4 linked regions of the Leucothrix mucor DSM 2157 genome follow. The protein of the gene in region 1 interacts with the protein of each later gene in a pairwise test. Links are inferred from orthologs where the notes say so. Each region holds a gene or a part of one and is shown in the gene's direction. Other genes may lie near its edges.

Region 1 (7,575 bases):
TACACAACAAACGCTGGCACTCGATTTATCCAAGTCTTCCTATAGCCGTGAAATCAGCCGCGCGAGAACCTTTGGCTTTATGCGTGATGTTGAAATGCTGCGCTCTAAGAACATGGGCTTGGGGGGCAGTCTTGGAAATGCGGTCGTATTAGACGAATATCGAGTGCTAAATAAAGACGGCTTGCGCTACCAAGATGAGTTTGTGAAACACAAAATGTTAGATGCTATTGGTGACTTGTATACTTTAGGTCATAGCATTATTGGTGCTTATCACGGCTATAAATCAGGTCACGCAATCAACAATCTATTATTGCATGCGTTAATTGCTCAACCAGATGCTTGGGAGCTGACAACGCTTGAAGCTGAGGAAGAATCCTCGGTGAGTTATGCCGGTGAATTAGGCTACGCTTAATTGACTAACGGGCTTGTGGCGTTGCAATGCGCTGCAAGCTTGCCTTAAGATCTTCATCATCCAACCCCTCCGCCATGCTCATCAGTATGGACGACACTTCCTTAGATAACTCCTTACGCGGCTTTGGCACAACCACTGGCGTCATTTGCGGGGGCACTAGCTTAATCTTTACTTCCTTAAACTGGCTCAAAAACGTGTGATTGATGTGCTTCAACACTTCTTTTTGTTGATAACGCAGTTGATTGGCGAGAATAGAGCTTTCAACCACTACAGTCACAATTTGCTGACGCGCCACCACATATAACTTGAACTGTTTCGGATCAATTCTCAAATATTGCTGCACGCACTGTGACAGCCGATCAAAGTTTTTGATGCTTTCGTATAGGTAGGTGTTTGGGAGGTGGTTAGCTTGCTTCATGCTAACGAGTGTAACCGATTTCGGGTTGGTAGCGCTATGTGCTGTAGTCAGGGTTTAAGGTGATATTTCAATTTCATAATTCCAAAAGTAAGCGTCTGGTTATGCTCGACGTTAACGTGTGGTGGCACTTTTTATTGCCAGTCTGCTGTATGGCGCTGTTGATTGTTACTTTGTCCGTCGTTATGGAAAATAGCTCACTGACATCGAATGATCGCTTCGCGCAAAGCGTATCCAAAGGTGGTGCTAGCTCTGACTTATCAAAGGTACGGAAAAGATTGGCCTACCTTGAGGGCGAGACTGCGCGACTGGAAGCGTTTGCTGAGCGCATGATTCAGTTGGCGAAACTGGATAAAACAGTCTTTTCATTTAACAAGCCACCGGCTAGAGGTGGTTTAGCGCTAAGCGCGGGTAGTGGCCGAAATCCGATTTCGGAGTTGTCCGACCTGAATCAAGAGGTTCAGGCGTTGGAAGTTCACCTGCTGCATCAAAGTCATCAATTGGAGCGCATGCAGTTAGTGCTTAAATCCAGAGTGCTCAATGAGTCCGGTCACTTTGCACAATGGCCCGTTCAAAAAGGTTATGTATCCTCACGGTTTGGGCGGCGCAAAGACCCGTTTAGTGGGCTTAGCCGATATCACGGCGGCCTAGACATTGCTGCACCGAAAGGCACGCCTGTCATGAGTATTGCAGCCGGTAAAGTGGTATTTAGTGGGCGAAAAGGTGGCTACGGGCGAGTGGTTGAATTGGAGCATGCTGATGGCGTCATGAGTCGCTATGCACATTTGAATGCTTCAGACGTTAAGCTTGGTCAGCAAGTGGCTCGTGGCGATATCATTGCCAAAGTGGGAAGTACCGGCCGCTCTACCGGGCCTCACTTGCACCTTGAAGTGATCAAAGATAATCGCCGGATTAATCCGGAGCTTTTTCTGACCGGTCGGTCATTCCTGTATTAATTAAAAACAATAAACGTCTACAGGTTGCGTTAAGCGTGAATTTATCCGACGAACTGTACTATAATCTGCGGGGATTATTCAGTGCGGGTAGCTGGGGCCAGGGCGCACAACAAATATTAGCAGCCTTGCATTCCATAGGGATGACCCCACATCTACTTACTTAAAGCACTATTCATTATTAAGTTGTTCATATCCTGGGCATGAACGTCTTTAGCTCGCTTGCGTGCAGGAACAGATAATACCGGTATCACCGGGGAGAAAATAAATATCATGATAGGATCAGTTGCCAGAAAGCTCTTCGGTAGTCGCAACGATAGATTGGTCAAGGGTTACGCCAAGCTCGTTAGTCAGGTAAATGCGCTCGAGGAGCGTTTCAGCAAGCTGAGCGATGCAGAATTACAAAATAAGACGGTTGAGTTTCGTGAGCGCCTAGCTAAAGGCGACGCACTGGATTCATTGATTCCGGAAGCGTTTGCCACAGTGCGTGAAGCGGGTAAGCGCGTAATGGGTATGCGCCATTACGATGTACAGCTAATCGGAGGTATGGTGCTGAATGATGGCCGTATCGCGGAAATGCGCACGGGTGAAGGTAAAACACTGGTAGCAACACTAACGGTTTACCTGAATGCCTTACCAGGTGAGGGTGTTCACGTTATTACTGTGAATGACTACCTAGCGAGTCGTGATGCTGAGTGGATGTCGAAACTATATGGTTTCTTAGGCATGACCACCGGTATTATTGTTAGCGGTTTGGATCAGTCTGAGCGCCAAGCGGCTTATGCTTGTGATATCACTTACGGTACTAATAACGAGTTCGGCTTCGATTATTTACGCGACAATATGGCGTTCAATAAAGAAGAGCGCGTTCAACGTCCGCTAAGCTATGCGGTAGTGGATGAGGTTGACTCAATCCTTATCGATGAAGCGCGTACTCCACTGATCATTTCCGGACCCTCCAGTGAGTCGGCGAACCTTTACGGTGCCATTGATAAAGTTGTTCCTAATCTAGTGCCACAGGCTCCGGATGATGAAGAAGGACCTGGTGATTACTTAGTTGATGAGAAGTCGAAGCAAGTATTCCTGACGGATGCGGGTAATGAGCGTGCTGAAGAGCTATTACGTGAAGCAGGCGTTTTGCCAGAAGATGAAGGTCTGTTCGACAGCGCTAGCATCTCGGTACTACACCATCTGAATGCGGGTTTGCGTGCACATACGCTGTTCCAGTTAAACGTTGACTACATTATCAGCAATGGCGAAATCGTTATTGTCGATGAGTTCACTGGCCGTACCATGCCGGGGCGTCGTTGGTCAGAAGGTCTGCATCAAGCAATCGAAGCGAAAGAAGGCGTTGAGATCAAGCCTGAAAACCAGACGATGGCATCGATTACTTTCCAGAATTACTTCCGTTTGTACAAGAAGCTGTCAGGTATGACCGGTACAGCGGACACAGAAGCCTTCGAATTACAACAGATTTACGGCCTTGAAGTGGTAGTTATTCCAACCAACAAGCCAACAGCTCGTAAAGATGAAAACGATCTGGTCTACATGTCGCAAGAAGAAAAATACAATGCGATTGTAGAAGAAATCCATGATGCTCAGAAGCGCCAGCAACCAGTGTTAGTGGGTACGGCGTCTATCGATAGCTCTGAAGTGTTGGCTGCTTTATTGACTAAAGCCGGTATCCCTCACGAAGTATTGAATGCGAAGCAGCATGAGCGCGAAGCACATATCATTGAAAATGCGGGTCTGCCTGGCGCGGTAACCATCGCAACCAATATGGCTGGTCGTGGTACAGATATCGTGCTGGGTGGCTCGTTAGAAGCTGAGCTTAAATTAGTTGGTGATGATCCGGCAGCGATTGCAGCAGCGAAAGCAGATTGGCAGAAGCGCCATGACACGGTCGTTGCAGCCGGTGGTTTGCACATTATCGGTACTGAGCGCCATGAATCGCGTCGTGTAGATAATCAGTTACGTGGTCGTGCTGGTCGTCAGGGTGATCCGGGTTCCTCACGTTTCTTCTTGTCTCTGGAAGATAGCTTGATGCGTATCTTTGCCTCTGAGCGCGTGAAAAGCATTATGCAGCGCTTGGGTATGGAAAAAGGTCAGGCGATTGAAGCTAAGATTGTTTCCAAGTCGATCGAGAACGCACAGCGTAAAGTTGAAGGGCACAACTTCGATATTCGTAAAAACCTGCTGGAATACGATGATGTTGCCAATGACCAACGTAAAGTGGTTTATCAGCAGCGTTCTGAGTTGCTGGAAGGTGAAGATGTTCAGGAGTCTATTGAGTCTATTCGCTTTGATGTGCTTGATTCGGTTATTAGCCGTTTCGTTCCACCTCAAAGCTTGGATGAGCAATGGGATATTCCGGGTCTGACTGCAACGCTGAAAGAAGAGTTCGATCTGGATTTAGAAATTCAGACATGGTTGGATAAAGATGATTCACTGCATGAAGAGCCACTACGTGAACGCATTCAGGAAGCAGCTGAGAAGGTTCTGAAGCAGAAAGAAGACCTGATTGGCAGTGAAAACATGCGCAAGCTAGAACGTGATGTCATGCTGCACGTATTGGATGAAGAGTGGAAGGAGCATTTGGCAGCGATGGATTATCTACGTCAGAGTGTTGGCCTACGTGGCTATGCTCAAAAAAATCCAAAGCAGGAATACAAGCGCGAAGCCTTCGAAATGTTCCAAGATTTGCTGGATCGTATCAAGCTGAAAGTCATCGGCTTTTTGATGAAAATTCAGATTACACAAGATGCAGGTCAGCAAGTTGCACCACCTGAGCCAGAAGCAGCGCCAATGGAATATTCCCATGCAGAAGCGTCTAGCGCTTTAGGCGGCCCTGAGTCAGAAAGTGATGTGGATTTGAGCGGCTCTAAAGTCGGTCGTAACGATCCTTGCCCATGTGGTTCTGGTAAGAAATTTAAACAATGTCATGGACGCCTGAAATAAGCGATCATCAAAAAGGATTTTAAATATGGCTGTTAACTATACACCGGTTAGCGATGTGCTACCGATCGCGGGCATTCGTTTGGCAACTCAGCAAGCGGGCATTCGTTATAAAAATCGTGAAGATTTGTTAGTCATGGAGATTGCCGAAGGCAGCTCTGTGGCAGGCGTATTTACACAAAATCTTTTTTGCGCAGCGCCAGTGCTGCTTTGCCGCGAGTTTTTGGCAAAGCAAACGCCGCGTTATGTGGTCGTAAACTCCGGTAATGCCAATGCAGGTACTGGCCAGCAGGGCTTAGATAATGCACGTAAAGTGTGTGCAGGCTTGGCAGAAATCACTGGTGTGAATGTTGAGCAAGTATTGCCATTCTCTACCGGCGTTATTGGTCAGCAATTACCAGTACAGCCGTTTTTGGATACTTTCCCTAAGGCGCTAGCTGCTTTGGACGAGAAGAGCTGGTTTGCAGCGGCGAAAGCCATTATGACCACGGATACTCTGCCGAAAGCGATCAGCAAGCAGCTAACCATTGATGGCAAGCTAGTGACGCTGACGGGTATTGCCAAGGGTGCAGGCATGATCGAGCCTAATATGGCGACCATGCTGTCTTACATTGCAACCGACGCTAAGGTTGAGCAATCTTTGCTGCAATCCATGTTGAAGCAATCCGTTGGCCTGTCATTTAACTCAATTACCGTTGATGGTGATACGTCTACCAATGACGCGTTATTGCTGATGGCAACCGGTCACTCTGGTGCAGTGGTTAATGAAGCCAATATGGGCGAACTTCAGCAAGCGTTGAATGATGTGTGTCAGTTTCTGGCTCAGGCGATTATCCGCGATGCAGAGGGCGCAACTAAGTTTGTAACTCTGCAGGTTGAATCGGCTCCTGACATGGAAACGGCGCGAGCCATTGCCTTTACTGTAGCTCGCTCGCCGTTAGTGAAGACTGCATTGTTTGCGAGTGACCCGAACTGGGGTCGTATTGTTGCGGCGATTGGTCGTAGCCCAATTAAGCGCTTAGCCGTTGAGAAACTGTCTTTATGGTTGGGCGACACTCAGTTATTGGAAGGCGGTCAGCCAGTGGATAGCTATACAGAAGCCAAAGGTCAGATCGAAATGGATAAAGAAGAAATCACCATCCGCATCGTACTGAATGATGGTGATGCATCAACTGCGGTTTGGACTTCGGATTTGTCTCATGATTATGTGACGATTAATGCGGAGTACCGTAGCTAATGGGGCGTTCAGTAGTAGGATTAATGATTTCGGGATTGTTGATGATGTTGGTATCAGTATCATCTGCACAGGCTGCCGCACCAAATTGTGCGGAAGTGCGTGCCAAGTACCAATGCCCAATGGAAAAGAAAAAGGTCACGCTAAGCTTTGATGATGGCGTGGCGGATGTCACGCCTAAAGTACTGGATGTGTTGAAGCGCGAGAATATCCAAGGGACTTTCTTTGTGCTTGGAAATAAGGTGGATTGCCGTTTATACACCAATGACTGCAAGACCAATCCTGATAGTGCTCAGTGCCAGTCTTTTCAGTTATGTCAGCAGCGTAGGCAAACTCTGGGACGTATCAAAAGCGAAGGCCATATGATTGGTTCGCACAGCTACCAGCATGACCGTCACTCCACAATACCACTGGCAAAGGCTGAGTCTTATATCAAGCGCTCACGTGAAGTGTTAGCGCCATTTTTCACCACGGAGCCTGCGATCTTTCGTCTGCCGCATGGTGATGGTTGGTTCAACCAAAAAGATAAGCCTGAGGTAATGGCTGCGCTTAAAGAGAATGGCTTTGAGCATATCGGCTGGGAAATGACGGCTTACGATTGGAATAAAGATTACCAGAAAGGCGACAAGATTCTGGATAACGTAATGACTCAAATGTGCGGTGGAAAAGGGCGCCAAGGCGTGATTTTATTCCACGATGGCGACTTTGAAAACGAGCATGTTGGCCGTACGTTTACCGCTGATAATCTTGCACGTTGGATTCCTAGCATGCGTTGCGCTGCGGACTTCGTTCCGTTGACACACTTCAAAAAGACGCTGCAGGTAAAATAAGTGGACGACAATCTGGAGATTAAGCCGATCGAGGTGGTTGCGGCGGTGATTCGCGATGCCGACGGAAAAATTCTGATTGCCAAGCGCAGCTCTGATAAGCATCAGGGCGATAAATGGGAGTTTCCAGGGGGCAAGGTTGAACAGGGCGAATCCCGCCGTTCAGCGCTATCTCGTGAACTCAATGAAGAGTTGGGGATCGAGATTGGTCGTAGCTCTCGCCTGATTAGCATTTATCATGAGTACGTGGATAAATCCATTTATCTGGATGTGTACGAAGTGACGCAATGGTTTGGTGAGGCAAGCGGGAAAGAGGGGCAACCGATTGAATGGGTGTCGCCGGATAATCTTAAGCTGTTTGAGTTTCCGGAAGCAAATGCGCCAATTATCGAAGCGGTCAGTTTGCCAAAGCTAATTAAGGTGCTAAAGCCCCAAGCCGATTTTGATGCATTCAAGCTGCAAGTTATTAATAGCTTGAAAACGGGCTATCGTTTATTGATGTACTCGCCAGCGAGTGAAGCGACTCACAAAGAGTCTGAACATCTGAGTTGGCTGCTGGATACAGTCGCTGAACATTCTGCGGAAGTGCTTTTGCAATCTCCGCCAGCCTTGGTTCGTTCTGACTACAATCTTCATTTTAGTGCTAAAGAGTTACTTCATCTAACTGAGAAGCCAGTGGCAAAACGAGTGTCTGCAAGCTGTCACAGCCCTGGTGAGTTATTTAAGGCGCAGCGTTTAGGTTTGGATTTTGTCATAATTGAGCCGGTATTAACGCGCTC
Region 2 (7,224 bases), 380 kb from region 1 along the record:
GTGTAATTTCAGTGCTTACAGACATGATTTTATAAGGTCATTTTATAGTTATTTTTTAAGACTCTCAGCAGACATGCTACGACGATTTATTGAATGCACAAAGGCTCGTCGGACAGTCGGTTGTGTGTTGATTGATCATCTTGTAAGTGGTCATTATGCTAATTGCCAAGGATACGTAAACTGAACGGAGCGTAATCGGATCCATCAGAATTAGCAGTGGCGACGTAAAATAACGGTCTTCTCTCAGCTATGTTATGATCTCGAAAACAGCATAAAACAGAGATCTAAACTATAATAATGAGCACGATACGCATCATCGGGATTGACCCCGGTTCACGCATTACCGGCATTGGGGTGATTGATAGCGATGGCCGACACAGCAAGCACGTCTACAGCACGTGTGTGCGCATGGGGAAGCAGACGTTTCCTGAACGGCTGGGGATGATTTACCAAGCTATTACTGAAGTGATTCAATGCTACCAGCCTCAACAAATGTCGATTGAGGATGTGTTCTTATCCAACAACCCTTCCTCTGCACTTAAACTCGGTCAGGCACGTGGCGCGGCAATCTGCGCTGGCGTGGTTAATGGCTTGGTAGTGCATGAATATAGCGCTCGCGAAGTGAAGCAATCAGTCGTTGGGCGGGGTAATGCAGATAAAGAACAGGTACAGCATATGGTTAAAATCCTACTAAACCTATCTGGGCGATTACAAATTGATACTTCCGATGCCTTGGCAGTTGCCATCAGTCATGCGCACATCGGTCCTTACAAAAGCAAGATTGCACAGGCTGCCATAAAATGATACCTATGCAGTTTACAATCAAAAATAACGAGATACCTGCATGATTGGAATGCTCCGCGGTAAGTTGATTTATCGGCAAGCGCCGGATTTAATGGTTGATGTGCATGGTGTTGGCTATGAGGTGCAAGCCTCAATGACGACATTTTATGATCTGCCGGAATTGAATCAGGAAGTCACGCTGCACACGCATTTTATCGTGCGCGAAGACGCCCAAATTTTGTATGCATTCAGTTCGGTAGTAGAACGTGAATTGTTCCGCACTCTATTAAAAGTCAACGGTGTTGGCCCTAAGATGGCTTTGGCAATTGTTTCCGGTATGACCGTAAATGAATTTGCTGAGCGAGTGCGCGCTGGTGATGTGGCTGGTCTGACGCGCTTACCGGGCGTTGGCAAGAAAACAGCAGAACGCCTGATTATCGAAATGCGTGACCGTTTACCAAAAGCCGATGCGAATGCAGCTGCAGACTCTAAACCAATGACCGAGCGCTTGCCGTTACCGGTTGATTTGGAAGAAGAGGCAGAGAATGCTTTATTGGCGCTCGGTTATAAACCCACAGAAGCGAGCCGAATGATTAGTCGTCAAGCGGGGCAGGGCTTGAGTGTCGAAGTAATGATTCGTAATGCCTTGAAGGATTCCTTGTCGTGATGGATGACGATCGCGTCATATCGCCGGTTGCCGGACTGGATGAGCTAATAACGGAAGAAAAAATCCGTCCGCAGCGCCTATCTGACTACATTGGTCAGCCAGTCGTGCGTGAGCAAATGGAAATCTTTATTCCTGCGGCCAGAGCACGCGGTGAAGCGCTTGATCATGTACTGATTTTCGGTCCGCCAGGTTTAGGGAAAACAACCTTATCTCATATTATTGCCAACGAATTAGGTGCTAATTTACGCTCAACCTCCGGCCCTGTCTTGGAAAAAGCAGGTGATTTAGCGGCGTTGCTAACCAACCTTGAGCCGCATGATGTGCTGTTCGTTGATGAGATTCACCGTTTAAGTCCGGTGGTTGAAGAAATTCTCTATCCAGCCATGGAAGATTTTCAGTTGGATATCATGATTGGTGAGGGGCCAGCTGCACGTTCAATCAAACTGGACTTACCACCATTCACGTTGATCGGAGCGACTACGCGCGCTGGTCTGTTAACCTCGCCATTACGTGACCGGTTTGGTATTGTACAACGGCTGGAATTCTACAATGTGCCAGACCTTCAATACATCGTGTCACGCGCCGCAGGCATCTTGGGTGTGGATATTGATGAAGGTGGGGCTTATGAAGTGGCTCGGCGCGCGCGTGGAACACCGCGAATCGCCAATCGCTTGCTTAGGCGTGTGCGGGACTATGCCCAAGTTAAAGCGGATGGACGGATTACCGCAGAGATTGCCGATTTGGCGTTGAATATGTTAAACGTCGATCAGCAGGGCTTCGATCATATGGATCGGCGACTGCTATTGGCTGTGTTAGAAAAGTTTGAAGGTGGGCCGGTTGGTATTGATAATATTGCCGCTGCCATCGGAGAGGAGCGGGGAACTATTGAGGACGTTTTAGAGCCTTACCTCATCCAGCAGGGCTACTTAATGCGTACTCCACGTGGGCGAATGGCAACCCGGATGGCATGGGATCATTTTTCATTGGCTATGCCGGATAGTAAAGCGTAAACGAGTGTAAATCTGCTGTGTGATCCCCACTAAACGATGATAATCTGGAGATGTTGTGCCACAAACTAAGATAAATTCCGAACTATTTGTTCTGCCCGTCCGTGTTTATTATGAAGATACCGACGCCGGCGGCGTGGTTTATCACGCAAATTACCTGAATTTTTTTGAGCGTTGCCGTACCGAATGGTTGCGTCATTTAGGCTATGAGCAAGATGAGTTGCGGGTTGAGTCTCAAACCTTGTTTGTGGTGCGCTCGGTAAATGTAGAATATTTGAAGCCAGCGCTGTTTAACCAGCAACTTATGGTAACGGCTGAGGTCATAGATCTGGGCGGAAGTAGTGTGACAATGAAACAGAAAGTGTTGCATGGCCGCAGTTCCGGTGAGGTAGATTTACTCGCACAAGCTAGTGTCGGCTTGGTGTGTATTGATACGGACAAATTTAAACCAAAACGAATTCCTGATGTCATCAGGGAGTCTTTATTATCCACAGACGCTAACTAACATCAGCGCTCAAAAAATACCAAGGGGAAACTTTGAATGTCATTTGATCATTCAATTCTGTCATTAATTTTAGAAGCCAGCATCATCGTGCAAGTGGTGATGGGGCTATTGCTATTGGTCTCGCTGATCTCGTGGATGATTATCTTCGTAAAAACCAGTCAGATTAGTCGGGCGAGACGCGAGCAGGAGCGCTTTGAAAAGCGGTTCTGGAGCGGTATCTCACTGGATAAGCTGTATGACGATCTGTCTGCCAAGGCGGCCAAGAGCGGTTTAGAGTCGATGTTCTTTGGTGGCTACCACGAATATCAACGTGCGCATCGTGCTAACAGTGCCATGCCTCAGGTGGTTGGTGCGCAGCGTGCGATGCGAGTTGCTGAATCACGTGAGTTGGAAAAGTTAGAAAAGAATCTTTCATTTCTGGCAACGGTAGGCTCAACCAGCCCTTATGTAGGTCTGTTTGGAACGGTTTGGGGGATCATGAATTCCTTCTTATCCCTAGGTCAGATGCAGCAAGCATCATTAGCGGTTGTTGCTCCTGGTATTGCTGAAGCCTTGATTGCAACGGCAATGGGTTTGTTTGCGGCAATTCCTGCGGTAATCGCTTACAACCGCTTTAGTGATGGCGTTGATCGTGTTGCAGCTAACTATGAAAACTTCCGTGAAGAGTTCACGACCTTGCTTGAGCGCCATGGCAAGCAGGCTGGAGTCTAAGTATGTCTCGTCGTAGCCAGCGTGGTCGTCGCTCTATGGCCGATATGAATGTTGTCCCGTATATCGACGTTATGTTGGTATTGCTGGTGATATTTATGGTGACAGCTCCCATGATGCAAACGGGTGTTGAATTAAATCTGCCGAATGCAGAAACCACGCCTTTGGTGAATAACTCGGGAAATGCTGCACTGATTATTTCAGTCGATGCGTCTGGTCAATATTTTGTTGATGACAGTGACGGCATGAATCTTGAGGTGTTGACCGAGCGATTAGGCACAGAGCTGCAAAATCAGGCTAACCGTCCCGTTTATTTGCGTGCTGATCGTGAAGTGGCTTATGGCTTCCTGATGCAGGCGATGGCTGTGGCACAGCAAGCGGGTGCGAAGAATATCGGCCTGATGGCTGATCCGGACGCTTTAGAAAGCAAATGATGAATGCGTTGATCCGTCATCCTATTGCATTTTTTCTGGCCGTGCTGCTGCACGTGCTGGTCGCCTTGCTATTTGTGGTTAGTTTTGACTGGCACCAGATTGGCGCTAGCTCAAATGAAAAAACGCCGGTAAATGTGTTGTTTATTCAGCCTGAAAGTTTGCCCGCTGTCGTGGAGCCGGTTGAGCAGTCAACAGATGCCGAAACACCGGTTGAAGCTGCTGAGCAGGGGGTAACCGCGGAAGCTGAATCCAAGCAGCTTGCAGAAGAAGCTCAGGCTGCGGCGGAGCAAGCTGAAGCGGAGGCTCGCCAAGAGCAGGAGCAGGCAGAACAAGCGGCGGAGGTGCTTAGGCAAGAGCAGGCTGACAAAGCAGAAGCTGCTGAGCAGGAAGCCGCACAAGCACGTCAGGAGCAAGAACAAGCAGCGCAAGCCGCAGAGGCAAAGCGCCAAGAACAAATTGAAAAAGCAGCGGCAGCGAAGGCGCTCGTTGAGGCCAAGCAAAAAGCAGAGGCTGAGGCTGAACAGCAACGTTTAGCCGAACAACGTGCAGAAGCGGCGGCGGAAGCAAGGCGTCAGCAAGAGCTAGCGGCTGCCAAAGCACGTGCTGAGGCCATTAAAAAGCGCGAAGAGGAAGCAGCAGCCGCTAAATTAGCGCAAGAAAAAGCCGAAGCTGAACGTCAGGCTGAAGCCGCTCGTGCTAAACAACAGCGTGAAGAGCAGGCGAGAATTGCGGAGCAGAAAGCCGCTGAAGCGCGTCGTATTGCTGAGGAAGAGCGCAAGCAAGCGGAAGCAGAGCGTGCACGCCAGCAGCGGGCTGCCGAGCTTGAGCGTCAGCGCTTAGAAAAGGAAAAAGCAGATCAGGCATTGATCGCTAAGCGACGTGCTGAGTTTGAAGCTAAAAAAGCAGAAGAAGCTCGTCAGAAGCAAGAGGCTGAGCGTCGGGCGAAAGCAGAACAAGCTAGGCAGCTTGCTGAAAAGAAGCGCCAACAAGAGGAAGCTAAGCGAGCAGCCGAAGCGCGTAAAGCACAAGCATTAGCTGAAAAGCGTCGTCAAGAAGCTGAAGCGAAGCGGGCAGAGGCGGCATTGAAGCAGGCTGAAGCCAATCGTGTTGCTAAAGCCGAGGCTGAGCGAAAGCGGGTTGAAGCGGTTCAACGTCAGGCAGAAGAGCGTAGACGTGCTGAAGCGGCTGCAAGACAGCAACAAGAGCAAGCACAAGCTCAGGCGCGCCGGGTTGCAGCTAGCCAATGGGGCTCACAGATCGAGCAGCATGTTAAACGCAACTGGAATCCGCCACCTGGCTCTCGGGGCCAGCAGGCAAAAATTCGGGTAGAGATTAGCTATAGCGGCTTCGTGAAAGGGCGCATCCAGTTTATTCAATGCTCCGACCCGGGCTTTTGTGCTTCAATCGAAGATGCCTTCAGACGTGCGGAGCCTTTGCCGGCACCAAGCCGCAATGATCTGGATAGAACACTATTGATTACGATGGATTAACTTATGAAAATTAATAACCTGATTCGTAGCTTTGTTTTGCTGTTAACGCTAGCCTTCGCAGGTTCGGCATGGGCAGATTTAGAGTTGAGAATTTCAAAAACCAGCGATCGGGGAATCCCCATCGTAATTGCGCCGATGCCGGGTGGCGCGCATGCCATTATTGAGGCGGATTTAAACCGCAGCGGGCGGTTTCAGATTGTTAGCTCCAGTCGTGCCACGAATATGGCAACATTTGGAGCCGCTGTTGAGCCTGCGCGCTTAAAGATGTTGGGCGCGGCGTTTTTAGTCCGTGGTCGACGCACTGAGGCAGGTTTGGATATTGAGATTATCTCTACAGTGACTGGTCAACGAGACTCCAGTTATCGGATAGGTAATTTGGCTAATCAGCGTAGACTTGCGCACAAGGCTGCCGATAAGATATTTGAGTACCTAGTTAAATTGAAAGGTGCGTTTGATACGCGCTTGGTGTACGTCACGGTTGAAGGTCGAGCAGTTGAGCAGCGAGTTTATCGACTCTATGTGGCGGATGCCGATGGCTATAATCCGAAAGTCGTATTAACATCGCGCAAACCCGTGATGTCGCCAAGTTGGTCTTACGATGGCAGTCAAATTGCTTATGTGTCATTTGAGCGTGGGACGCCAGCAATCTATACACAAAATATTTTTACCGGTGAGAAGCGTATGGTCTCATCGCGGCGTGGTATTAACGGTGCTCCGTCTTGGTCGCCAAATGGTCAGCAACTTGCTTTGAGTTTATCTGTCGATGGTAACCCTGAGCTATACGTGCTGACCTTGGCTAATGGCGCTTTTAAGCGTTTGACCAATTCACGTGCAATTGATACTGAGCCAAATTGGACGCAGGACGGGCGTTCGATTATATTTACATCTGACCGTGGTGGTCGCCCTCAGCTGTATGAAATGCCAGCAACGGGTGGTTCACCAAAGCGGGTGACCTATGATGGTACTTACAATTCAGCGGCTGACGTGGTGGACAACAAAATTGCTTTTGTGCGTCGCGTTTCCGGTGCATTTCGTATAGCCATTATGGAAAGAGGACGGCAGGGAGCCAGTGTTGTGTCGGATGGGCGTTTTGACGAGTCGCCTTCTCTGGCACCAAATGGAACAATGGTAGTATATGCGACGCAAAACGGTGGTCGGGGAACACTCTCCGTCGTCAGTGACAACGGTTATGCTAAGCAAGAATTATTTTCTCCTGGCGGGGATGTGAGAGAGCCCGCCTGGTCACCTTATTTAAGATAAAAGGAACAATTTAAATGAAATCAATGAAGTGGATGGTCCCGTTAGTTGCCAGTGTGTTAGTTATCAGTGGTTGCTCACAAATGCAGCAGTCTGCATCAGGTTCAGGCGCGACGGCAGGTGGGCAGCAAACCTACGGCCAGCAAGCAGCTGACCCAGCAACAACGGGTAACCGTTTAGCAACCGGTTCTGCTGTTGGCGTTAACACGGGTGGTGCAGGCACAGCAGCTCGCTCGACCTCAAGCTTTGGTGGTGCTACGGGCTCTTTTGGCGATGGTCGTGGTAACTTAGTTGGCGGAATTGGTGGTTCATCAACAAGCACTATCGGTCGCGATGGTGTTGGTGATGGCTTTGGTTCAGCTGGCGATAGTGG
Region 3 (7,231 bases), 170 kb from region 1 along the record:
GGACTAGGCTTAGCCATGTCTGCGATGTGGTAAATTCTATTGGTCTTTTGCTTATGTGGCAATCTTTTAATGGATAGAAATGACTGTAATTAGGATTAAATTCATTTAAAACGAGACACTAAAGCTGGTGTTTATCCATTCTTCTAAATTTTTTATGAAAGATGGTTTAGAATTGTTGCGAGTAGGGTCAAATTATTATAAATTGGTGCGGCGCAGCATTTTTGTTTTTCGCTTATCAAATTCCCTCGCTTATTTCGTCTCCATATCTAAGTCACCTGCATTAGCTGCTTCCAAATAAATGTAATCCACATAGCGATCAATCAAGTGATCTTCAAAATGATCAATCGAACGATTTTTCAAGCCGCTGATAAATCCATTCCAGGCATCTTTCCTGCGTTCAATCAAATTGAGTTGTTTTAGCCGTCCATTGGCATTCAGATAGTGCTCCTGACCGGTATGTCGGTAACCCAACCAAGCCGGTGGAACGCGCGTAACGATATCGTTATTGTTAACCCAGCGAATATGATCCACTTTAACGAAGTTAATGTAGCGCTTGTTGCCAACTCTTGGGCTGCCAAAGGTATAGATTTGTGCAGGGTTAGACTTTATATGTGACAACATGCAGCGTCCGGCACAAATGGTGGCCATCGCTCCGCCGAGTGAGTGTCCGGTAAACCAAAGTGTTTTGTCATTACTCAGTAAGCTGCCTTCCAGCACAGGCCAGATGTCGTCTACCTCACGCTTAAATCCACGATGAACACGTCCGATAGTTTCAGCGACAGCCGTTGCGGCATCTAAATCTGCACGCAAATCATTCCACTCAGAAGGCTCGGTTCCACGACAGGCGATAACATGGTCATACTCATTAATAAAGGAGTAGGCCTGAGAGCCATCAAAGTCGTAATACAAGACCGTATGGAAATTGAGTTGTTCAGCGGCTTTTCTGACTTCATCTTCAGGCAGGTAGGCAATCATCGATAGCTCAGCAAAGAGTAGCGAGCGGGCTAAAGGCTTCAGGCTGGTGATCGATGCGGTGTTTTTAGAGCGGATTAACAGATCATCAACTGTCTGCATCCCTTTTTTTACCGCTGGCGCGACATCCGTTAAAGTGGCTTTGCTCATTGTTATCTGAATGGATACTATAAAAGTCATAAGTCTACAGTATCCGGTATTTTTTAGACTAATTTTTCAGTTCGAACGCGTGCATGTAATAGTTAGCTACTCAGGTGTTCATTAGTAAGTAATTTATTTAAAGAGGCAAGTATGGCTGTGGTCAGTTGTGATGATCCAAAGTTTGGAGCGAGACTAATTCCGGTTGATGAGGCTTTGCAGCGTCTAAGCGAACAAGTTAAGTCAGTTACCGAAGCTGAGTGGGTGAGTGTCTCAGATAGTCTACTTAGAGTATTAGCTGAGCCTGTATTCTCAACAATTAACGTGCCACCACTTGCCAATAGCTCCATGGATGGTTACGCACTTCGGGCTGCAGATTTAATTACTGAGCCGACTAAGTCGTTTAGAGTCAGTCAGCGTATTCCTGCGGGTAGTGTGGGGGAATATTTGGAAGTTCGAACCGTTGCGAGGATTTTTACTGGTGCACCGCTGCCGGATGGTGCGGATGCGGTGGTGATGCAGGAGGTCTGTACGGTCCATGAAGTAGATTCGGAGGTGTCCATTACTATCAGCGGTACCGTCAAAGTCGGTGAGAATGTACGCGATGCTGGCGAAGATATTCGAGAGAACGATGAAATCTTGAGTGTTGGGCATCGCCTTGCTCCGCAAGATTTGGGTTTATTAGCATCTGTTGGTGTTACTAAAGTAAAAGTTTTTAAGAAGTTACGGGTTGCTGTGTTCTTCACTGGCGATGAACTTCGTGAGCCGGGCGAGCCTTTAGGAGTAGGTCAGATTTATAACTCTAATCGCTTTACCTTGGTTGCTATGTTGCAGCGGATGGGTTGTGAGGTAATTAATTTAGGAATTGTGACCGATACATTAGAAGGTACTATCGAGGCATTATCGCAGGCGGCATCGCAAGCTGACTTGGTAATGACTAGCGGTGGCGTATCAGTTGGTGAGGAAGATCATGTTAAAGCGGCCGTTGAATCGCTCGGCCAGTTGGACCTTTGGAGCATTAGCATTAAACCAGGGAAGCCATTAGCATTTGGCCAGATTAATTCTGCAGGACGCAGCGTACCTTTTCTGGGAATGCCAGGAAATCCGGTTTCGGTGTTTGCAACGACATGTATTTTGGGTCGCCCGTTTATTCAGGCAATGCAAGGCATGCCATTTAAGTGCATTCAGGGCTTTAAAGTGCCAGCAGCATTCGATTTGAACTACACCGTAAGGCGTCAGGAATACCTTCGTGTAAGGCTTCAACATGATGATGTGGGTGGTTTAGCACTGCAATCTTTCCCAAATCAAAGTTCAGGAGTACTGACTTCAGCAAGTTGGGGTGACGGGTTTGCGATTGCGCGGGAAGGGTCAGCGGTAAAAAAAGGGGATATATTAGAATATTTGCCGTTTAGCTTTTTCGATCTTTAATAAGTTGATCAAGAGAAAGGAGGCTTAAGGTGTAAAAATATGAAAATAGTCCTGAGTAATTGGCAGGGCTTTTTTTGTGGGGTGTAGAAACAGGTGAGATTCTATTTATTACAGACATGAAAAAGGGAGTCCGAAGACTCCCTAAATCATTGAATAAGTGGCGCACTGGGAGAGATTCGAACTCCCGACCCTCTGGTTCGTAGCCAGATACTCTATCCAACTGAGCTACCAGTGCGTGCTTTCAAGGCGGCGAATAATGAAGGTTTTGAAAGATCATGTCAACAACTAATTTTCAAAAACTTTATTAATCATTTCAAGGAACATTGCAATGGCGGAGAAGGAGGGATTCGAACCCTCGATACGGGATAAACCATATACTCCCTTAGCAGGGGAGCGCCTTCAGCCACTCGGCCACTTCTCCAACTGCAAGATTTCTTGAAGGGCCGTAGAATACTCACAAACTTTATTTTCGTAAAGTCTTTTTTTAATTTTTTTTGATTATTTTAAAAAAACAGTTTTTGAGCGAATTCAGCTGGAAATATTTGATTTATCGTGTCAGTCAGTTTAACCTTCCGCGATTGTGTTAAACGTGGCACTTCAACAGGAGCAGCTAATGCGTAAGACATTGATTGCAGGTAATTGGAAGTTGAATGGCTCTGGTGAGAGTATCACTGAGTTACTTAAAGGTATTGTTGCTGGTTTGCCGGAAACAGAGTCTTTATCCGTTGCAGTATGTCCTCCTTATATATACATACCGATGGTTGCTGATATTTTAAGTGATCAACGCGTTATGGTTGGCTCACAAAATGTAGCTGCCCATGCAAAGGGAGCATATACCGGAGAGATCAGTGCCAGTATGTTGAGTGAATTCGGTTGCCAGTATGGCTTAGTCGGTCACTCGGAGCGTCGTAGTCTATATAATGAGGCGGATGCCGATGTTGCGGTCAAGTTTAAAGTGCTAAGCGACTCGGGTATTATTCCGGTGCTATGTGTTGGTGAAACACTAGAAGAGCGTGATCAGGGTGTGACCGAGTCCGTAGTGTCTCGTCAGATTCAGGCAGTAATTGATCAGCACGGTATTGCTGCGTTTGCAGCGGCCGTGATTGCGTATGAGCCGGTTTGGGCAATTGGTACCGGAAGAACGGCTACGCCAGAGCAGGCACAAGATGTGCATGCGGCTATTAGAGCGCTGCTGGCGACATACGATAAGGCAATCGCGGATACTGTTCAGATTGTTTACGGTGGTAGTATGAATCCCGGTAATGCCGCTGAACTGCTGGCAATGTCGGATATTGATGGCGGCCTGATTGGTGGCGCATCATTGAATGCAGATGACTTCCTGGCGATTTGCCGGGCGGCTTAACTTAGAAAAACTTAATTATTATGCTCTATAACATTTTATTGATCGTGCAGTTAGTTGTCTCCCTTGGAATTATTGGCTTGGTGCTAATGCAGCACGGTAAAGGAGCTGATGCTGGTGCCGCATTTGGCGGAGGCGGCGGAGGTGGCGCTTCCGGGTCTGTATTCGGTTCTCAAGGTTCGGGTAATTTCCTGAGTCGTTCAACAGCTATCTTAGCGACTGTGTTCTTTGTTAACTCTTTGTTACTGGCTTGGTTGGTTGCTCATCCAGAAGGTGGTACTCAAAGTGTTGTAGAATCTGTCGTAACAAGTACTAGTCAAGCACCAGAAAAAGCAGTACCATCTGCGCCTTCTGATGTACCGGTGCCAGCGGCGGCCTCAACGCCAGCAGAAACAGCTTCGGATGTTCCTGTCGCACCAAAAGAGTAAGTTTTTATCAGTGCCGATGTGGTGGAATTGGTAGACACGCCATCTTGAGGGGGTGGTGGCCCTAGGCTGTGCCGGTTCGAGTCCGGCCATCGGCACCAAGTATTATGCAAACCGTTAGTCACACTAATGAGTGTTGTAACAAGAGGCCTGATTTTTATCAGGCCTTTTTTGTATGTTATTCAGGCTGGGTTTTGCTGAATTCTATATCCTCTGCTCCACGACATAATCCTAATAATAGTGTGTACCTCAGAGGGGCCGGTATCGCAATGTTAAGAAGGTTGCCCATTTGTCGGGGATGGATTATGCTTTGTCGGCAATCTATAAAGGGGTGTCGTAGTCGCCTGACTATGAATACAGAAAATAATCACAGGGACCGTCGAGTTCCATTTAAGTGCCCAACTCAGTCACTACATATTAAATGGTAGTATATTTTAGGAGTTCCAAATGCTGAACAAGAGTTATGCCTCAGCGGCTATTCTATCTTTATTAATCCCAATGTCTTACGCAGCTGAGGCAGACCGTGTCGATGCAACTGATACTTTACCTGATGCTAAGCCTGGCGAATGTTATTCAAAGGTTATCGTACCGGCTGTTTTCGAAACAGTATCTGAAGAAGTGCTGGTAAAGCCTGAGACTAATACTGTTGAAATTGTTCCTGCAGTGTTCGATGTTCAAGAAAAAGAAGTACTGGTTAAAGAGGCGTTCACTCGCTTGAAAGCAGTACCTGCAAAATACCGTACTGAAACGGAAGAAGTTGAAGTTTCTCCAGCACGTTCTGAGTGGGTTACCCGTTTAGATCGTCGTGGTATTCCTGCGAGCCCTGCATTATTGGCAGCGGCTGTGACTAATGGTGTTGACCTTGAGTCTGCTAAGCCTAGTCAGTGTTTCAGCGAGTACTATGTTCCTGCTAAGTTTGAAACAACTGAAAAAGAAGTGCTGGTTAAGGAAGAAGCAGAGCAGATCAATATCGCTGATGCTCAGTACGAGCAGACAGAAGAGACTGTAATGGTTAAGGCATCCAGCAAGGATAAAGTCCTGGTGGAAGCTGAGTACGAAGTAATCGAAGAGCAGGTAATGGTAGAGCCAGCTAAGGCCGTTTGGAAAAAAGGAACTGGCCCAATTACTCGTATTGATAACGCAACAGGCGATATCATGTGTCTGGTTCAGATCCCTGCTGTTTATAAGACCATTAAGAAGACTGTCTTGAAGGCGCCTTCAACAGTTGAAGAAGTTGAAGTACCTGCAGAGTCTATCGTTGTACCCGTTAGCCGTTTGGTTAGTGATTCAGCGGCAGATCGTGAAAAACTACCAGCAGAATTCAGTACAGTTAAAGTAACGACTAAAGTTGCTGATGCTGCGTTTATCTGGAGAGATTCCGAAGTATCTGGTGAAGGTACTGCGACGGGTAACAGAATTTGCTTGAAAGAAATTCCAGCAGAGTTCACAACAATTAAGAAGCAAGTGATCGAAGAGCCTGCAACAATTGTTGAAGAGAAAGTACCTGCTGAGTACAAGACTGTTAAAGTTAAGAATGTTTCTGCAGAAGCTGAAGAGCGTCGCACAATCGTTCCAGCGGTTTATAACACCATCGAAAAGCGTGTTAAGAAATCTAGCGAGCGTTTGGAGTGGCAGCGTGTGTTGTGTGAAACAAACATGACTCGTGATACTAACAAGCAAATTCAGCAAGTGCTGAAAGATGCGGGTTACTATAATGGTCCTATCGATGGCAGCATCGGTCGCGGAACATTGCTATCTGTAGAGCGTTACCAGAAAGACAACAATCTTCCAACAGGTGGTCTGACTATTCAGATGCTTGAGAAGATGGGTATCATGTAACACGTCATGTGTTCTTGATATAAAAAAGGCCACTCAGAGATGAGTGGCCTTTTTGTTTGTGTAAATCAATCAGCTTTTCGTACTTAGTGTTCCAAAGGGTCGCCTTTTTCACGAAGCGCATAAAACTCGCTGCGGAATTCTTCAAAGCGGTCCTCATCTAATGATTTGCGAATGCCTTGCATCAGTTCCTGATAGTAGTGCAGGTTGTGGATGGTATTCAGTTGCGCACCTAAAATCTCTTTGCATTTATCCAGATGGCGTAAGTATGAGCGTGAGAAATTCTGACAGGTATAGCAGTTACAGTCTGGATCAATCGGCGCGGTTGATAGCTTGTGCTTTTCGTTGCGGACTTTCAGGGTGCCAAAGCGTGTAAATAGGAAGCCGTTACGTGCATTACGGGTTGGGATAACGCAGTCAAACATATCAACGCCACGTAATACGGATTCAATAATGTCTTCAGGCTTACCAACGCCCATTAAGTAGCGTGGTTTGTCAGTAGGAAGTAATGGTGTTGTTGCTTCCAGTACGGCATTGCGCTCGTCCATTGGCTCACCCACCGATAAGCCACCAATTGCATAGCCATCAAAGCCTATTTCTTTAAGGCCTTCCGCAGAGGTTTGGCGTAGTTCGCCATACATGCCGCCTTGTACGATACCAAAGAGTGCTGACTCATTGCCTGCGTGAGCGATTTTGCTGCGGGCTGCCCAACGTAGTGATAATGACATGGATTGCTCTGCTTCGTCGAAGGTAGCAGGGTAGGGTGTACACTCATCAAAGATCATTACAATGTCTGATCCGAGGTCTCGCTGGATCTGCATTGAGTACTCAGGGGTGAGTAACACCTTGTCGCCATTAACCGGTGAGCGAAAGTGAGCGCCTTCCTCGGTGATCTTGCGCATCTTTGCCAGTGAGAAGACTTGGAATCCACCGGAGTCGGTCAGGATAGGCTTATCCCACTGCATAAAGTCATGGAGGTCGCCGTGCGCACGAATGATTTCAGTGCCGGGTCGTGACATTAAGTGAAAGGTGTTGCCAAGAATAATCTCGGCGCCAGTGTCTTTAACTTGTG
Region 4 (7,231 bases), 1.2 Mb from region 1 along the record:
GATGGGCCGATGTTGCGGTAGGTTTAGGCTTGGGCTTTGGTTCTTTTTCCGCGAATGCTTTTTTGCATAAAGGCTTTTCCGTTGGCAAGGCATCACTAATTGGTATTTTGTCGGGCTTGACGCCGCTGTTTGTGCTGATTTTTGCCTTTCTATTATGGCAAGAAACCTTAACCATGCTGCAGCTAGTCGCCTTTTTTATTATTTTTGGTGGCTTGTATACCATCCGCTACTCCAACGATATTTCATTCAGCAATCTACAGGGCGCTCAGTGGGGTTTACTCGCCGCATTGTTCTTTGCCTTTAATGACTTACTCGGTAAGCAATCAACGCTACTGGAAGCCGATACCTTTGCGACCTTAACCTCGATGTTTGGCTTTGGTAGCTTTCTGTTCGCGATGAGTTGGCTGGTGAAGCGTAAAAAAAGTTTAGCAGCTCAAGATGACTCTCAGGCGAATTGGTCGGAGATAAAAACCTTTTCCTGTGGCTTACTGATCGGGCTGACCAATGTGGCTGGTATGGTTGCCATAATCTCGGCCTTTGCACTGGGTAATACTGGGTTGGTTTCTGCGATTACCGGGATGAATATTTTAATTATCCTGCTGTACTCTCGTATTGTTCTAAAAGAGTCTTTTAGTCGTCAGGAGCTTTTAGGGTTAACCACTGCGTTTCTGGGCGTGATTGTGCTGAGGTTGAGTTACTAGTTAATCAATCCACGACAGTTGATTCATTAGCAGCGTAGCTCATCAATCAACAACATGATAAATTAGAAAGCCCTATCACGCTTTTGGACGTTAAACCTTGACCAAAAAACTCACCTTAAAAGATATAGCTAAAGCCCTTAACGTCTCTACCACAACAGTTTCTAATGCATTTAACCGACCAGATCAGTTATCAGCTAAGTTGCGTGACCATATCGTCTCTTCGGCGAATGAACTAGGTTATTACGGCCCAAGTGCTGCAGGCAGAGTGCTTCGAACAGGTCGGAGTAATAGTATAGGCATCATTAATCATGCTGAGTTTAGCTATGCATTAAAAGATCCGTTGGCGGTGAGTTTTTTACAGGGTGTTGCAAGTGTTTGTGACCGTGAAAACATGAGCATGATGCTACTTCCCGGTATAGGCCGCTCAGATAGAAAATTCCCGGCATTCGATGCAATGGTGGACACCTTTATTATACAAAGCTGCTTTATCACTGATGATCTAGTAAAACGTGTATTAGGTCAGGGTTCACGGGCAATCATGGTTGATGGACAGGTCGATGGTCTTGCCTGCGTCACTATCAGTGATAAAACATCCGCTAACAATGCTGCCCAACACCTGTTGGACCAAGGCCATCGGAAATTTGCGATTTTATCTTTTCAGCTAAATGCTAAAGAACGTGACAAACTCTTCTCTCTAGAAACACTCAACCAATCCAGACACCACGTCGCAATACAGCGACTTGAAGGTTATCTAAGCGCTTTTAAAGCGGCTGAAATTCCACAGAAGCAGATTACTATCAAAGAATGCCCCGAGAACAGTGGAGACGCAGGCTACCAAGTAGGCCTTGAAATTCTCACTAAGAAAAATCGGCCTACCGCAATACTTTGCATGAGTGATCGTCTGGCTATTGGTCTCATGAAAGCGGCGCATAAGCTTGGCATTAAAATCCCGGATGACCTTTCAATTATCGGCTTTGATGATATCGAAGCAGCTGCCTCCTGCACACCGCCACTGACTACTATTGAACAACTAGGATATGAGAAAGGTCAGCTTGCTGCAGAATTAGCAATAAGTGACGAACCGCCGGAAAGCATCGAGCTGCCAGCCAAACTTGTCATTCGTCAATCTACTAAATCTCCTAGAAGTTAATTCTTTTGAAAATTACTTGATCGATAAAGTTATTGCTGTTAAATTTTATCTTAATCGATAAAGTAACACTTACAGGAGGGGAAATGACTTTACAAAGTACAACTACGGAAAGTAGCTGGTGGCGTGGTGCTGTTATTTATCAGATCTACCCAAGAAGCTTTGCAGATAGTAACCATGATGGCATTGGAGATATCAATGGCATCATCGACAAGCTTGATTACATATCAGAGCTTGGTGTTGACGGGATATGGTTATCACCATTCTTTACCTCTCCTATGAAAGACTTTGGTTACGACATCTCAAATTATCGCGATGTTGATCCAATGTTTGGTTCTTTGTCAGACTTCGATAGCCTGATCAAAAAAGCACACTCTCTGAACCTCAAAGTTATGATTGACCAGGTGATTAGTCACACTTCTGACCAGCACCCTTGGTTTGGCGAGTCACGTAAAGATAATAGTAATGACAAAGCAGACTGGTACGTCTGGGCAGAGCCACAATCAGACGGTACGCCACCTAATAACTGGCTGTCAGTATTTGGCGGATCAGCATGGTCATGGGAGCCAGCACGTAAACAGTTCTATTTACACAACTTCCTGGATAGTCAGCCCGATCTAAACTTTCACAATCCTGTCGTGGTAAATCAAGTGCTTGATGATATGCGCTTTTGGCTGGAGCGTGGCGTTGATGGCTTCCGCCTGGATACCGCAAACTTCTACTTCCACGATGACGAGTTACGTAACAATCCACCGCGCCCTAAAGATGTTGCAGCAGGTGGTGATATGTCAAATGATGTGAATCTCTACAGCATGCAGTCGCATGTCTATGACAAATCACGACCGGAAAATATTGAGTTTTTAAAGAAACTACGCTCGCTAATGAATGAGTACCCAAACCGCACTACGGTCGGCGAAATCGGTGATGATAACTCACTTAAGTTAATGGCTGAGTACACTTCTGGCGGCGACAAGCTCCATATGGCCTACACCTTTGATTTGCTCGCTCATGACTCTGGTGCGGAGTACATTGAATCCGTTGTTGACTCCGTTGAGTCCATGATTGGTGATGGTTGGCCGTGTTGGGCAATGAGCAATCATGACGTTATGCGGGTCGCTACGCGCTGGGCCGAAGGCGATCATCAGCAAGACCTTGTACGGCTACTGCACGCCATACTATTCAGCCTAAGAGGCAGCGTTTGCCTTTATCAAGGTGAGGAGCTTGGTCTACCGGAAGCGGACGTCCCCTTTGAAAAATTACAAGACCCTTATGGCATCACTTTTTGGCCGGAGTTCAAAGGGCGCGATGGCTGCAGAACCCCTATGCCATGGAACTCAACGGATAATCACGCAGGCTTTTCACAGGAAATACCCTGGCTCCCTGTTCCATCAGAGCACATGGACTTAACCGTTGCACATCAGCAACAAGACTTAGGCTCAACGCTGAACCACTGCAAAGCATTACTGGCTTGGCGACAGCAAAATCGGACATTAGTACAAGGTGACATCAAAAGGCTCGAGGCCCCGGAAGGTGTATTAGCATTTCATCGGTTTATGGACGAACACAGAGTTACCTTGGTCTTTAATTTAAGTAATCAGACAAAGCTTATTGGGGAAGAATTACTCCAGCAATGGGGAGTAAAAGATCACTCATCAAGTTTGGCAGTTCTCGCTTTTGATGGCGCTTGGTTGGAAAGCGATGGAGACAATAATTGGGCTAACTTTTCTCAGTTAACTTAAACGATACAGTATTTTTTATGATTATTAACTTAAACGATACAGTTGATAATCGATAGTATAGGCATGCAACATCTGTTCATGTCTTCAATGTAAAACCCCAGTATTCATATTGGGTGAGGAGGAGAAATAAATGACTTTATTATTACGCCGTATCGGCATACTGCTAGCGGTTAGCACTGCAGTTAGCACCGTACACGCCGCAGACGATAATCTTGAGTTCCATGGATACTTACGCTCAGGCATTGGCTCAAATAGCGAAGGTGGTGATCAAGCTTGTTTTAAGCTTGATGGCGCTGCTGCTAAATACCGCCTGGGTAACGAGTGCGAAACTTATGGTGAGCTTTCTTTCGGTAAAAAAGTCTGGAAAAACGATGATGGAGCCTATTTTAATGTCAGCACACGCCTCGCTTTTTCTGTAGACCAAGCGCAAGACTGGGAGGAAGCAGACCCAGCCTTTCGTGAAGCCTATGTCGAAGCTGGCAACCTTTTTGGTGGTGTTCTTGAGGGTGCAAATTTCTGGGTTGGTAAACGTTTCTACAACCGTCAGGATGCTCATATCAATGACTTCTACTTCTGGGATAATTCTGGCCCGGGGGCTGGAGTTGAAAATATAGATGTCGGCGTGGGTAAGCTCTCTTATGCCATGCGTCGAAACACTTCAGACGATGACCGTGCAGTGACCAGTCATGATTTCAAACTCAGTGGTATCAAAACTAACAAAAACGGCTCTTTGGACGTAGGCGTTAACCTATTACGATCCGATGAAAGTCAGGATGATTTCGAAGGAACAAATGGCAAGCAGTTCCACTTGATGCACACACAAAGCAATGTACTAGGAGGATTTAACAAGCTAGCAGTTCAATATGGGGATGGCTCAGGAGTGGGCTTAAATCCATATCCTAATGATAGTGCAGACAGCGACGACAAAGTGCTGCGTGTCACCGAGCAAATGGTTTGGCAGAAAGGTGAAAAGTTCTCAGGTATGGCAGAAGCGGTTTACCAAAAAGTAGAAGATGGCGATACCTGGATGTCTGTCGGCTTGCGTCCAACTTTACATATTAACAAGCACTTCGGGGTGGGCTTGGAGTTAGGTCATGATCGCGTTAAAGATAAAGATGGTGAAGTGCGCTCTTTGAACAAGATCACCCTGGCACCATACCTTTCGCCTACTGCAAACTTTTGGTCCAGACCTCAACTTCGAGCTTTTGTCACCTATGCTGATTGGGATGATGCGGCACAAGCTAAAGGGGTTGCCAACGGTGTCTTCGGGACCGATACCCATGGCATGAGTTATGGTTTTCAATTGGAATCTTGGTGGTAAAAATAATGGCCCAAGTCACTTTACGAAACGTTTGTAAATCATTCGGCGACATAGAAACCATTCACAATGTTGATCTTGACATTGAAAAAGGTGATCTCTGTGTTTTTGTCGGACCTTCAGGCTGTGGTAAATCAACAATTCTGCGTTTGATAGCAGGTCTTGAGGAAATTACCAGTGGCGATCTAAGCATGGGAGGTCGGCGAGTCAATGACTTACCACCCGCTGAGCGAAGCATCTCGATGGTCTTTCAATCGTACGCACTCTACCCTCACATGAACGTCTTTCGCAACATGGCGTTTGGTCTGAAGATTGCAAAAAAGCAAACTGCTGAAATCAATGAAAAGGTGAACTGGGCTTCAAATATTCTGGGGTTGAATTCTTACTTAGATGCCAAACCAAAGTCACTCTCTGGTGGTCAACGCCAGAGAGTGGCAATTGGCCGGGCGATTGTACGCAATCCGGATTTATTTTTGTTTGATGAACCACTTTCTAACCTCGACGCAGCGCTACGCGTACAGACTCGGATGGAAATAGCCCAGCTTCACCGCAAGCTAGGTTCAACCATGGTCTATGTTACACATGATCAGGTGGAGGCAATGACGTTGGCAACACGCATGGTAGTGTTGCGTGCTGGTCGTATAGAGCAAGTAGGCAAACCGATGGATTTATTCCGACGCCCTTGCAACAAGTTTGTCGCAGGATTCATAGGCTCTCCTAAGATGAACTTCTTAGCTGTAACATTAATGAGTGCCAGCGGAACGGAGGCGGTGGTACGCGATCAGGATGGAACCATTCACCATGTTTCGGTCGATGCATCCCAGCTTTCATTGGGGATAAAAATTACTTTAGGTGTGCGCCCTGAACGTTTGGATTTGGTTGAAGCAGCTGACGACAACACCATTAAAGGAACCGTTCTGATGGTTGAACGTCTCGGTGACCAAACACTCATTCATATAGAAACCAGCTCATCAATTGATCACTGCATTGCACGCTTACCTGCAGAGTGCAAAGTTGAGCTTGGCGATACCGTATACCTCAAGGCTAAAAGCCACCATTACCACTTATTTGATAGTGACGAACAGGCTTGTCATCGCTTGCTGGCAGACGAAACCTAAGCTGATACAAACCGTTCAACTCATAATAATCATTGGAGGAAATCAATATGATTAAACTTAAGAAAATAGCAACAGCCATCGCACTTTGTTCAGTCGTGTCAGCTTCAAGCACGTCTTATGCTTTCGATGAAGGAAAACTCCTTATCTGGGTAAACGGAGATAAAGGTTACAATGGTATTCAGGCAGTGGGAGACGCATTTACCAAAGAAACCGGCATCGAAGTAAAAGTGGAGCATCCTGAAGATGTCACCGCAAAATTTCAGCAAGCTGCCAGTGCAGGTAAAGGCCCGGATATATTTATCTTTGCACATGATCGAATCGGTGAATGGAACGGAAGTGGCTTGCTAGCGAGCATCAATCCTAGCAAAGAAATTAAAGCGTCCATCAACCAAAAAGGCTGGGATGCCTTCACTATTGGTGACAAGGTATTCGGCTACCCAATCTCTTTTGAAGCGGTAGGTTTGATTTACAACAAAGACTTAGTAGAGACACCACCAAAGACCTTTGCTGAAGTACGTGAGCTTGATAAACAGCTCATGAAAGATGGCAAAAAAGCGATCCTTTGGGACTATAACAACACCTACTTCACATGGGGAATGCTAGCGGCGGAAGGTGGCTATGTTTTTAAGAAATCTCACAGTGGTTATGATACCAGTGATATAGGTGTGAATAGTGAAGGCGCTATTAGTGGAGCGACAGAGTTATCTCAGTTAATTAAAGATGGTGTCATGCCTAAAAGCGCTAACTACGCGGATATGGAAGCCGGTGTAAATCAGGGAAAAGTTGCCATGATGATCAATGGTCCATGGGCTTGGTCTAATCTGAAGAAGAGCGGTATTAACTTCGGTGTTGCGCCTATACCGGCCGTCAAAGAGCAGCTTGGTAAACCATTCATTGGTGTTCTTGGAGCGATGCTGAATCGTGCAAGTCCTAACAAAGAGCTCGCTGTTGAATTCTTAGAAAACTCCCTACTCACAGTCGATGGACTAACCACTGTTGATAATGACGTTGCCTTGGGTACGCCAGCCAATAAAGCATTCTTTGAAAAGCTCTCCAGCAATGAAAATATCGTCGCAACCATGAGGAATGTAGAGCTCGGTGAACCAATGCCCAATATTCCTGAAATGGGTAAGTTCTGGTCCTCAATGGAATCCGCTCTGCAAAACCTGACACAGGGCCGCCAAAGCGCCAAAGAGGCGATGGATCAA

Evidence for each region.
Region 2: the proteins of secA (region 1) and ybgC interact in binary tests that used the Escherichia coli proteins (3 or more experiments, as listed by UniProt). The link is inferred for Leucothrix mucor DSM 2157 from one-to-one orthologs.
Region 3: the proteins of secA (region 1) and secG interact in binary tests that used the Escherichia coli proteins (3 or more experiments, as listed by UniProt). The link is inferred for Leucothrix mucor DSM 2157 from one-to-one orthologs.
Region 4: the proteins of secA (region 1) and LEUMU_RS0107970 interact in binary tests that used the Escherichia coli proteins (3 or more experiments, as listed by UniProt). The link is inferred for Leucothrix mucor DSM 2157 from one-to-one orthologs.

The regions. Positions count from the first base shown.
Region 1 is NZ_ATTE01000001.1:534,706-542,280, forward strand. The notes cover bases 1,713-4,938. They hold secA (preprotein translocase subunit SecA), read left to right. Parts: upstream 1,713-2,053; coding sequence 2,054-4,738; downstream 4,739-4,938. Other genes in these bases: LEUMU_RS24295 (M23 family metallopeptidase), read left to right, coding at 1,713-1,783; argJ (bifunctional glutamate N-acetyltransferase/amino-acid acetyltransferase ArgJ), read left to right, coding at 4,764-4,938. Also shown: lpxC (UDP-3-O-acyl-N-acetylglucosamine deacetylase), read left to right, coding at 1-412; LEUMU_RS0102345 (DciA family protein), read right to left, coding at 417-830; more of LEUMU_RS24295, read left to right, coding at 932-1,712; more of argJ, read left to right, coding at 4,939-5,972; LEUMU_RS0102365 (polysaccharide deacetylase family protein), read left to right, coding at 5,972-6,799; LEUMU_RS0102370 (Nudix family hydrolase), read left to right, coding at 6,800-7,575. UniProt on the Escherichia coli protein: Required for protein export, interacts with the SecYEG preprotein conducting channel.
Region 2 is NZ_ATTE01000001.1:153,653-160,876, forward strand. The notes cover bases 1,364-4,238. They hold ybgC (tol-pal system-associated acyl-CoA thioesterase), read left to right. Parts: upstream 1,364-2,515; coding sequence 2,516-2,962; downstream 2,963-4,238. Other genes in these bases: ruvA (Holliday junction branch migration protein RuvA), read left to right, coding at 1,364-1,450; ruvB (Holliday junction branch migration DNA helicase RuvB), read left to right, coding at 1,450-2,460; tolQ (protein TolQ), read left to right, coding at 2,999-3,673; tolR (protein TolR), read left to right, coding at 3,676-4,104; tolA (cell envelope integrity protein TolA), read left to right, coding at 4,101-4,238. Also shown: type IV-A pilus assembly ATPase PilB, read right to left, coding at 1-25; crossover junction endodeoxyribonuclease RuvC, read left to right, coding at 298-804; more of ruvA, read left to right, coding at 845-1,363; more of tolA, read left to right, coding at 4,239-5,594; Tol-Pal system beta propeller repeat protein TolB, read left to right, coding at 5,598-6,854; peptidoglycan-associated lipoprotein Pal, read left to right, coding at 6,869-7,224.
Region 3 is NZ_ATTE01000001.1:706,144-713,374, forward strand. The notes cover bases 2,742-5,623. They hold secG (preprotein translocase subunit SecG), read left to right. Parts: upstream 2,742-3,921; coding sequence 3,922-4,326; downstream 4,327-5,623. Other genes in these bases: tpiA (triose-phosphate isomerase), read left to right, coding at 3,152-3,901; LEUMU_RS24395 (peptidoglycan-binding domain-containing protein), read left to right, coding at 4,771-5,623. Also shown: LEUMU_RS24390 (lipase family protein), read right to left, coding at 250-1,152; LEUMU_RS0103060 (molybdopterin molybdotransferase MoeA), read left to right, coding at 1,264-2,538; more of LEUMU_RS24395, read left to right, coding at 5,624-6,162; tRNA guanosine(34) transglycosylase Tgt, read right to left, coding at 6,246-7,231. UniProt on the Escherichia coli protein: Subunit of the protein translocation channel SecYEG. Overexpression of some hybrid proteins has been thought to jam the protein secretion apparatus resulting in cell death; while this may be true it also results in FtsH-mediated degradation of SecY.
Region 4 is NZ_ATTE01000001.1:1,777,735-1,784,965, reverse strand. What follows is about bases 2,931-5,812. They hold LEUMU_RS0107970 (maltoporin), read left to right. Parts: upstream 2,931-3,717; coding sequence 3,718-4,908; downstream 4,909-5,812. Other genes in these bases: LEUMU_RS0107965 (ABC transporter ATP-binding protein), read left to right, coding at 4,914-5,812; LEUMU_RS25145 (alpha-amylase family glycosyl hydrolase), read left to right, coding at 2,931-3,587. Outside these bases: LEUMU_RS0107985 (DMT family transporter), read left to right, coding at 1-701; LEUMU_RS0107980 (LacI family DNA-binding transcriptional regulator), read left to right, coding at 799-1,851; more of LEUMU_RS25145, read left to right, coding at 1,935-2,930; more of LEUMU_RS0107965, read left to right, coding at 5,813-6,023; maltose/maltodextrin ABC transporter substrate-binding protein MalE, read left to right, coding at 6,071-7,231.